One region of the Micromonospora sp. CA-244673 genome, then DNA from elsewhere that is predicted to be linked to it. Evidence: riboswitches for the same ligand, from Rfam matches in the RefSeq annotation. Region 1 holds a riboswitch; each other region holds the start of a gene.
The links. A riboswitch is a leader RNA that binds a small molecule or an ion and turns the genes downstream of it on or off. The one in region 1 is predicted to bind cyclic di-AMP.
Positions count from the first base shown of each region.

Region 1 (3,264 bases):
GGCCGCCTGGACCGCGATCAGCGTGCCGGCGCAGACCGGTGAGGCCACCTGCACGGGCGGCACCCCGACGCCGACCCCGACCACCACGACCACCCCGCCGTCGGGCAGCTGCACCGGCCAGAAGCTGGCCAACCCCGGCTTCGAGTCGGGCAACGTGAGCTGGACCGCCTCCTCCGGCGTCATCACCAACTCCACCAGCCAGGCGGCGCACGGCGGCTCGTACAAGGCCTGGCTCGACGGCTACGGCTCGACGCACACCGACACCCTCACGCAGTCGGTGACGATTCCCGCCGGCTGCCGGGCGACGCTGAGCTTCTGGCTGCACATCGACAGCGCGGAGTCGACCACGACGACCGCCTACGACAAGCTGACCGTGAAGGCGGGCAGCACCACCCTGGCCACCTACTCCAACCTCAACAAGGCCACCGGCTACGTGCAGCGGTCCTTCGACGTCTCGTCGCTGGCCGGCACCACCGCCACCATCTCGTTCAGCGGCGTGGAGGACAGCTCCCTGCAGACCTCCTTCGTCGTCGACGACACCGCGCTCACCCTGAGCTGAGCACACCGGAGCGGCCGGCCGTCGTCCTCCCGACGGCCGGCCGCTTCGTCGTCTCCGTGCCTCGTGGCCGGTCCGGATTCCGGCCCGCGGTCAGGCCGGGTGGGCCGCGCGGGAACCGGCGGCGTCGTCGCGGCGGATCCGGGCCGCGACGCCCTCCATCGCCCGGCCGAACCGCTCCATGTCCCGGGCGGACTGCTCGGGCAGGCCGCCGAGCCGGGCGGCGAGGGCGTCCACGTCCGCCTGGGCGGAGGCGCTGACCCGGGCCTCCAGCTCGGTGAGCGCGGCGTTGACGGCCGTCACGACGTGCCCGCACAGGGTGTCCAGGGGCTCGCCGGCCAGCTCCGGGTCGACGGTGACGGATTCCAGCCGGCCACCCTGGACGGCGACGGCACGGACCCGGCCGTCGGCCGCGCCGCCCTCGGCCCGGAGCAGCTGGGCCGGCGCGTCGTCGGCGTGGTCGCCGGCCCGGGAGCGCATCGCGGACAGCGCCTGCTGCGTCCTGGTCAGCAGCTCGTCGAGGCTCGCGGCCGCGGAGAACGAATCGTTGGTCATATCCGCGCTTTCTTCACGTCTTTCCGAGCACCGTGACGATAGCAACCGGCCCCGACGCCGAACGCCCGGCCGGGAACCCCGGCCGGGCGTTCGTGGTGCGGCGCACCGGTGTGGCGTCAGCGCAGGCGAAGCCGCTGGCCCGGGAAGATGAGGCCCGGGTTGTCGCCGACCACGCCCTTGTTGCGGGCGTAGAGGGCGTGCCAACCACCGGCGACGTTCTTCGCGTCGGCGATCTCGGAGAGGGTGTCCCCCGGCCGGACCAGGTAGGCGCCGGCGCCGCCGGTGCTCGGCGCGGTCCGCCGCTCGCCGCGGTACGACCGCTGCGAGGTGGCCTTCTTCGTGGCCGAGGTGGTCTTCCTCGTGGCCTTCTTCGTGGACTTCGCCGAGCCCGAGTCCTTGGCGGCGTAGCGCTTGGTGGAGCCGCCCTTCTTGCCGCAGACCGGCCAGGCGCCGATGCCCTGCCCGTCGAGGACCTTCTCGGCGATGGCGATCTGCTCGCCGCGGCTGGCCAGGTCGGCCCGGCTCGCGTACTTCTTGCCGCCGTAGCCGTTCCAGGTGCTCCGGGAGAACTGGAGCCCGCCGTAGTAGCCGTTGCCGGTGTTGATGTGCCAGTTGCCGCCGGACTCGCACTGGGCGACGGCGTCCCAGTTGACGCCGGCGGCGCTGGCCGGGGCGGCCGGGCCGAGAAGGGCGGCGGCGCCGGTGGCCGCGCCGACGACGAGCGCCCCGACGGCGGTGCGACGCTGCGCGGTCCGTCGGTGACGGGCGACGTGATCAGTTGCCATGTGGTTTTCCTCCACGCCGACGAGGTGAGCTGTCGGGTTCGGGCCGAGGAGCCCGGCCGCCGCAGGCGGCTTCACCCCGAGGTGTCGTGCACCGAGGAACATGTGGGTCCCCCGCTCCCGCCGAAGGTCCAGGACCGCCGGGCCGGCGGCGGGATTAGGCGTTGCCGGCCCGTGGTGTCCGCGATCGCGAACGGATCCGACGTTAGGAACGGTTTGTCGCGAACGCCCACTTCTTGTGAAGTTCTTCACCCGGCCGAGCGACGACCCCGTCTCCCGGCTTGCGGAACCGTCGAATCTGTCGTAGCGACCTGACGGTTGGCGTGTTTTCGCAGCTCACAGCGGCGTTTCCGGGCACCGGCCGAAGAGGACGGCCGGCGGGTGCCGGGTCCACCGTGGCGAGTGGCGCGGCGCGGATCCTCGGCGGCGGGTTCCCGGCCCGCCGGGCGACGCGGGAGGCTACCGTGGGCAGGTTCGCGCAAGATCGGCACGAGGCGGCGAGGCATGAGCGACCACGGACACGAGCTGACCTTCGGCGGCTTCCTCACCCCCAGCGCCGGGCGGCCGGAGCAGGTGGTCGCGCGGGCCAAGCTCTGCGAGCAGGTCGGCCTGGACCTGGTGACCTTCCAGGACCATCCCTACCAGCCCGGGTTCCTGGACACCTGGACGCTCATGTCCTTCGTGGCCGCGGCCACCAGCCACATCACCCTCGCCGGCAACGTGCTCAACCTGCCGCTGCGCCAGCCCGTGGTGCTGGCCCGCAGCGTGGCCAGCCTGGACCTGCTCACCGGCGGCCGGGTCGAGCTGGGCCTCGGCGCCGGGGCCTTCTGGGAGGCGATCGAGGCGGTCGGCGGGCGGCGGCTCTCCCCCGGCGCGGCCGTGGACGCCCTCGACGAGGCGATCCGGGTGATCCGCGAGGTCTGGGACACCGAACGGCGCGGCATGGTCCGGGTCGAGGGCGAGCACTACCGGGTGGTCGGGGCCAAGCGCGGGCCGGCGCCGGCCCACCCGGTGCGGGTCTGGGTCGGCGCGTACAAGCCGCGGATGCTGCGGCTGGTCGGTCGCGCGGCGGACGGCTGGCTGCCGTCGCTCGCGTACCTGCCGAAGGGGCCGGCCGAGCTGCCGGCGCTGAACGCGGTGATCGACGAGGCCGCCGCCGAGGCCGGACGGGATCCCGGCGCGGTGCGCCGGCTGCTCAACGTCACCGGCACCTTCTCGCGGTCGTCGGGCGGTTTCCTGGACGGCCCGCCGGAGCAGTGGGTGGAGGAGCTGGCCGGGCTCGCCCTGGACCACGGCGTCGCCACGTTCATCCTGGGCAGCGACGAGCCGCGCGCCGTCCAGCTCTTCGCCCAGGAGGTGGCGCCGGCGGTC
Region 1 covers NZ_CP192019.1:4,127,548-4,130,811, forward strand. The annotation lists gene ACQP12_RS19240 (M4 family metallopeptidase) at 1-559, shown strand, start outside; gene ACQP12_RS19245 (YbaB/EbfC family nucleoid-associated protein) at 650-1,111, opposite strand; gene ACQP12_RS19250 (transglycosylase family protein) at 1,228-1,896, opposite strand; cyclic di-AMP (ydaO/yuaA leader) riboswitch at 1,896-2,067, opposite strand; gene ACQP12_RS19255 (LLM class flavin-dependent oxidoreductase) at 2,398-3,264, shown strand, end outside.

Region 2 (3,264 bases), 1.5 Mb from region 1:
CACCCGGCGTACGTCGTGGGACGTAGCCGGGCGCCGCCGGGGCGGGGATCAGTACACCGACAGGTGCACGTGGTTGGTGTGGTCGCTGGACGGGTCGCCGTTGCCCCCGCTGTACGCCTTCCAGCCGCTGCTGGGCAGCCAGATCTGCCGGAACCAGATCACGTAGAGCACGGCGAGCGCGTCGGCGTTGCGGATGAAGTAGGCGGAGAGGTTGTTGCCGTACGTCTTGTCGCCGCCGCTGGCCACGCCGCCGAAGCCGCTCTTCTGCGCGGCGAAGTCGCAGGCCCGCCCCTTCGGGTGCTCGCCCGAGCCGCTGGGCCGGTGGCAGGAGACGTAGCGGGTGAAGCCGGCCGCCTTGGCCTGCTGGAGCGCGTGCAGCGTACGCGGGGTGATGCAGCCGTCGGCGGGCGTCGGGTCGTTGACGCTGCACGACTCGGGTGGCCAGGAGCCGTCGGCGTTGCGCTTGGCCGGCTTGGCGTTGGCCGACGAGGTGCCCTGGACGCTGCCGCCGCCGCTGCTGGACGCGCGGTTGTTCGCCACCTCCAGGGCGCGTTCGGCCTGCTGCTTGCGCTTGGCCATCACCGCGACCTGCTTGCGCTGCTCCTGGATCTCGCCGGTGAGCGCGGTCTGCGTGCGGGTGGCCTCGTCCCGGGTGTCGATGAGCTCGCGCAGTGCCCGGTCCTCGTGCGCGGCCACCTGCTCCAGCGCGGCCGCGCGGTCCATGAAGCCCTCGGGGCTGGTGCTGCCGAGCAGGGCCGCGGCGGTGCCCAGCCGCCCGGACCGGTATGCCACCCCGGCGATCTCGCCGACCTTGGCGTCCCGGACGGTCAGCTCGGCGTTGACCGTCTTGAGCTGGGCGGTGAGCTGCTGTTGCCGGGTCACCGAGCGGTTCAGCGCGGTGCGGGCGTCCAGCCACCCCTTGCTGGCGGCGTCGAGTTGGGCGCGCAGCGCCGGGGTGCCGCCCTCGTCGTCGCCGGGTGCGGCGGCGAGCAGCGCGGTCGGGGAAGCCGCCGCGGCCGCCGAGGCGGGAGAGACCGGCGCGGTCACGACGCCGAGGGCGAGCGTCGCGACGAGCAGGGCCGCCAACCGGGCGACCGTCCGTCGTACAGGTGCCACTGGGGGCATTCACGTGTCCTTCCGTCCACCGCCGACCGGGTTAGCTGACGGGTTCGGGACGGAAGATCCCTACCGCTGACGCGGATGCACCCCACGAACGTGGTTCCCCGGCTCGCCCTGCGGGCGATTAGGCGCTGGCCACCGCAGGCGCCGGTGGGCGCCGCCCGGCGGAGGCCGCGATCGAGCCTACCGGCGTTGTTCCGGGTCGGCTCGCTGGTGGGAGCCGGTGTCCCGGTCAAAACCGGCATAAGTGCACAATAACCACTTGGATTTAAGATTGCCCTAATTACCACTCGACCGCGCCGCACGCCCCGGGAGACGCTCCGGGTTCGATCTGCAACGTGGCGTGATCGATCGAGAAATCCTCGTGCAGGGCCGTCCGGGCGGCCGCCAGCACCTCGCCGACCTCGGCGCCCGGTGTCATGGTCAGGTGCGCCGAGGCCACCTCCATGCCCGAGGTGAGCGTCCAGACGTGCAGGTCGTGCACCTCGGCGACGCCGGGGACGGCGGCCAGCCGGTCGTGCACCGCGGTCACCTGGAGGTGCTCCGGGGCGGCCTGCACCAGGATCCGGACCGCGGCCCGGCCGAGCCGCCAGGTGCGCGGCAGGATGAACAGCCCGATCGCGACGGCGACCAGCGGGTCGGCCCACCACCAGTCGGTGACCGCGATGACCAGGGCGGCCCCGATCACGCCGAGCGAGCCGAGCAGGTCGCCCAGCACCTCCAGGTACGCCCCGCGCAGGTTGATGCTCTCCTCGGCGCCGGCGCGCAGCAGCGCGAACGCGGCGATGTTGGCGAGCAGGCCGAGCACCGCCACGGCGAGCATCGGCCCGGCGAGGACCTCCGGTGGTTCGCCGAACCGGCGTACCGCCTCGACCAGGACGTAGACGGCCACGGCGCCGAGCAGCACCGCGTTGGCCAGCGCGGCCAGCACCTCCAGCCGGTAGAGCCCGAAGGTGCGCTGCGGGTCGGTGTCGGCGTGCCGGGTGGCGGTGATCGCGGCGAGCGCCATGCCGATGCCGAGGACGTCGGTGAACATGTGCCCGGCGTCGGAGAGCAGGGCCAGCGAGCCGGTGGCGAAGGCGGCCACCGCCTCGACGACCATGAGGGCGGTGAGCAGCGCGAACGCGCCCCAGAGTCGACCACGGTGACGGTGCGCCGCGTTGGCCACCGCGCCGCTGTGGTCATGACCTGCGCCCACGCACACACCCTCTCGTTCGCCGCCCCGGCCGAGCTCAATCTATGCTCACATCGCTATGTGTGCAAGTGAACGCCGGATGCGGCGCCGCCGTCAGCCGACCGGGTCGAGGGTGGTGAGCCGCTGGGTGGCCCGGGAGAGCGCCACGTAGAGGGTCCGGACGCCCGACCCCGGATCGGCCCGGATCTCGCTCGGGGCGACCAGCACCACCCCGTCGTACTCCATGCCCTTGGCCTGGAGGCTGGTCACCACCTGGAGCCGGCCGCCCAGGTCGCCCAGCCAGCCGGCCACCTCGTCCCGGCGCGGCACCGGCGTGATCACACCCACCGTGCCCTCGACCTCCGCCAGCAGCGCGCGCGCCGCCGCCGCCGTGGCGGCGGGCAGGTCGCCGGCGGGCACCGACCGCTCGACGGGCGGCACCCCGGTGGAACGGACCGCGGTGGGCAACGCGAGATCCGGGTGCACGCGGTGGATCTCCGCGGCCGCCACGGCGAAGATCTCCGCCGAGTTGCGGTAGTTGGTGGTCAGCTCGTACCGGTGGCGACGGCGCCGGCCCAGCGCCTGGTCCCGGGCCCGGGCCAGCTCCTGCGGGTCGCCGGTCCAGGCGGTCTGCGCCGGGTCGCCCACCACGGTCCAGGAGGCCAGCCGGCCGCGCCGGCCGATCATCCGCCACTGCATCGGCGAGACGTCCTGCGACTCGTCGACGACCACGTGGGCGTAGTCGCGGTAGTCCTCCGGGCGCTCCCGCGCGGCGGCCCGGGCGGCCCGCTGCCGGTCGGCGGCCGTGCTCAGCTCGCGGACGCCGCCGGCCAGCTGGAACGGGTCCCGCTTCGGCCTCGCCCGCCGCACCGGCTGGCCCAGAAGCGCGTCCAGCTCGTCCAGCAGCGCCACGTCGGCGATGGTCAGGCCCTCGCCGTCCAGGCTCCGGTACGCCCCGGTCAGCAGCCGGA
Region 2 covers NZ_CP192019.1:5,657,176-5,660,439, reverse strand. The annotation lists gene ACQP12_RS25850 (coiled-coil domain-containing protein) at 49-1,125, opposite strand; cyclic di-AMP (ydaO/yuaA leader) riboswitch at 1,131-1,260, opposite strand; gene ACQP12_RS25845 (cation diffusion facilitator family transporter) at 1,403-2,317, opposite strand; gene ACQP12_RS25840 (HelD family protein) at 2,408-3,264, opposite strand, start outside.
Region 2: another riboswitch for cyclic di-AMP. It lies ahead of ACQP12_RS25850 (coiled-coil domain-containing protein); the one in region 1 lies ahead of ACQP12_RS19250 (transglycosylase family protein).

Region 3 (3,264 bases), 2.0 Mb from region 1:
ACTGGCGGGGCGACCTGAGCGCCCGGCAACTCGCCGACGTGCTGGCCCACCGCAACGGGTGGGACCCGCGCCGGCACCCGGCCGAGCAGGAGATCGTCCTGGCCCGGGCCGTACGCGAGAGCCGCCGGGCGGCCTGGGCGACGGCCGCCGAGCGGGAGCGGCGGGCCTGGCGGGACGCCGAACTGGCCGCCGAGGCGGCCCGCACCCTGACAGCCGAGTCCTACGCGGCGGCCACCGCCCTCCGCCCCGCCGACGCCACCACGGCCACCGTGGAGGGGCGGAACGACGCGACGGTGCGGATCCCGGCCACCGTGCCCGGGGCGCGCTGGCGTCCCGTCCGGGCCGGCTGAACATGGTGCACTCCCGTTCGGGGGGAGCTGGTGGCAACCGTCCGCAGGGCGGCGAGCCTGCGGCCGGAGAGCCTGCGGCCGGAGAGCCTGCGGCCGGATGTGGTCGTGCCGGCCGCTAGGAACTTGATGACGTGAACGGATCGGGCGCGCGGCCCTCCCGGGCGCCCGTCGAGCTGCCGTCGTGACCGACCCGACGTGGCCGGCGGCAAGTTGGGCGTGAGTCGTTCAGGACATCAAGTTCCTAGCGGGTCCGAGCGGATGTCCTGGGCGTCGGCGGACCGGCTGGCGGGGCCGCTCGGCGCCCTGTCGCCCGTGGCCCTTGGCCGCGGTAGCTGGAGAGCCATCGTGCCCGGCCTGCGTCACCGCCGGCCCGACCCACGGCGTCACGCGGGCCCGACTCCCCACGCGGGCCGAGTCGGCCGAATTGTTATCCGAATTCGGTGAGCCCGGTCACCGCGACCCCGGAAACGGTCACGGGGCGCAGGTCGGGCGATCGGGCCCCGCAATTCCGGGTCGGCCGCCACCGGATGTCCGCTTTTCGCCCGCCGGTGCCGCCGTAACTGCCCGTCCCATTGAGTGAAGTCAGTGACGGAGTGTTCCGATATCCGTAGTGATGCACGAGGTTTAAGCAGGTGGGAGCGGTTGGCAGGCGGCATACCCACCGGTAGTGTCGGCGCGTCCGGAGCGGTTTCCGATCGCAAGTGGCGACGCCGCACCGACCCGCCTAATCGTGTTCTTACGAACCGGGGACCCACAGCAACACCGGGGTGAATCCGCGGGCCCACGGCCTGTGGTAGGGCGTACTTCCCGCCCGAATCCGTCAGCTAACCCGGTCGGCGGCCACGGAAGGAGTGCCATTCCTCGTGCTCACCTCCCCCCGCTCGTCCCCCCGCCTCCACGGCATCGTGGTGCCGGCGCTCGCCTGACGGCGACCGGACCCGGCAACCGCCCCGAACGCCCGGCCCCCCGGGCGCTCCCCTTCCGCGGCGACCCGCCCCGCCAGCGCGCGTGAGTTCCTCCGCGCGTGGGCCGGTGTGTGCCGCGCACGCTCCCGTGGAGGAACCCGTGAAGCATCACCTGAAGCGTCAGCTGCGGCGTCTCGTGACCGAGCGCCCGTACCAGATCATCGCCGGCTCGGCCGCGGCGCTCGTGCTCGCCGGTGGCGCCGGCGCCACCCTCACCGCCACCGACGACGCCCCGGTCCAGCAGGAGAACACCGCCGCGGTCGCCGAGCTGGGCTCGCGGCTCGGTGAGGTCGCCAGCCGGGGCGAGGCCCGGGCGGCCGTCCCGGCGCCGTCCGCCTCGCCGAGCGCGTCGCCGTCGGCCGCGAAGTCCGCGGCCAAGGCCACCACCGACCCGGACACCACCCGGAAGGCCAAGCCGAAGCCGCCGTCGACCAAGGTGCTCGACTACACCTACGAGGCGCAGACCGCCTACTGGAACTGCGGCCCGGCCGCGGTGCGCAACGCGCTCAGCGCGAGCGGCGTCGAGACCACCCAGGACGCGATGATCGCCCCGCTGAACGCCGGCGAGAACGGCACCAACTCCGCCGAGGACACCACCCGGGGCCTGAACCAGATGGTCAAGGGCAACCCGTACCGGACGCACATGTTCGGCGGCTCGGCGAGCCCGGCGGAGATCGACCAGCTCCAGGCTGACGTGGTCAAGGCGATCATCGACGGCCGGGGAGTGGTGGTCAACATCGCCGGTGACGCCACCGACACCGACGGCGGCTGGCACTCGTTCCCGGGCGGCCACTACATCGCGGTGGTCGGCTACAAGAACGACGGCCGCACGGTCCGGATCGCCGACTCGGCGAACGCGGCGCTGCCCGCGTACTGGATCAGCACCATCGACCTGGCGAACTGGGCGGCCACGCGCGGCTACTCCGCCTGATCGCAGCTCTCCCGTCGGGCACCGGCTCCACCGAGCCGGTGCCCGACGTCGTCGTGCCGGCTGCTCTCGCGCGTCGTGTCCGTCCGGTGGCACACTGCGGCCTATGGGCGACGCGACGGGTACCCGCCATCTGCTGCTGCTGCACGGCATGGGCGCCACCGGTGAGGTGTGGCTGCCCTGGGCGCCGCTGCTGGAGCGCCACTGGGCGGGGCGGTGGCTCGCACCCGACCTGGCCGGGCACGGCTGGTCGCCCCCGCTGCCGGAATACTCCTTCGACGCCCTGGCCCGGCGGGTGGTCGAGGGGCTCGGTCCGGTGGCCGAGCGGCTCGGCCCCCGCGACCGGCTCGTGCTGCTCGGCCACTCGCTGGGCGGGGTCGTGGCGCTGGCGCTGGCCGCGCGGTCGCGGCGCCTGCCCGTCGACGCGGTGGTCGGGCTGGGCATCAAGGCCGTCTGGTCCCCGGCCGAGCTGGAGAAGGCCCGCGAGCTGGCCGACCGTCCGGTGACCTGGTTCGCCACCCGGGACGAGGCGGCCCGCCGCTACCTGCGGGTCTCCGGGCTGGCCGGGCTGTTCGCCCCCGACCATCCCGTGGTGGAGGCGGGGCTGCGCCGGGAGGACGGCCGCTGGCGGCTGGCCATGGACCCGGCCGCCTTCGCGGTGGGGGAGCCCCGGCTGCCGGCGCTGCTCGCCGCCGTCGACGTCCCGGTGCTGCTGGCCCGTGGCGAGCAGGACCCGATGGTGACCGACGCGCAGCTCAAGGAACTGGGCGTCCCGGTCGCCACCCTGCCCGGCCTGGGCCACAACGCGCACGTCGAGGACCCGGCGGCGGTGCTCGCCCTGCTCGACGCGTACCTCTGAGCCTCGGCTCAGGCGGTGGGGGAGGGGAGCGGCGAACCGTCCCGCGGGGCGGGCGCGGTCCCGGCCGGCGCGAGCTGCCGGCGGGCGGCGTCGAGGAACACCTCGGCGTAGGACTCGGCCGGGAAGTCGCCCAGGTAGCGGGCGCGGGTGGCCCAGCGCGCC
Region 3 covers NZ_CP192019.1:2,100,065-2,103,328, forward strand. The annotation lists gene ACQP12_RS09905 (hypothetical protein) at 1-350, shown strand, start outside; cyclic di-AMP (ydaO/yuaA leader) riboswitch at 1,062-1,204, shown strand; gene ACQP12_RS09910 (C39 family peptidase) at 1,404-2,246, shown strand; gene ACQP12_RS09915 (alpha/beta fold hydrolase) at 2,350-3,102, shown strand; gene ACQP12_RS09920 (CDP-glycerol glycerophosphotransferase family protein) at 3,111-3,264, opposite strand, start outside.
Region 3: another riboswitch for cyclic di-AMP. It lies ahead of ACQP12_RS09910 (C39 family peptidase); the one in region 1 lies ahead of ACQP12_RS19250 (transglycosylase family protein).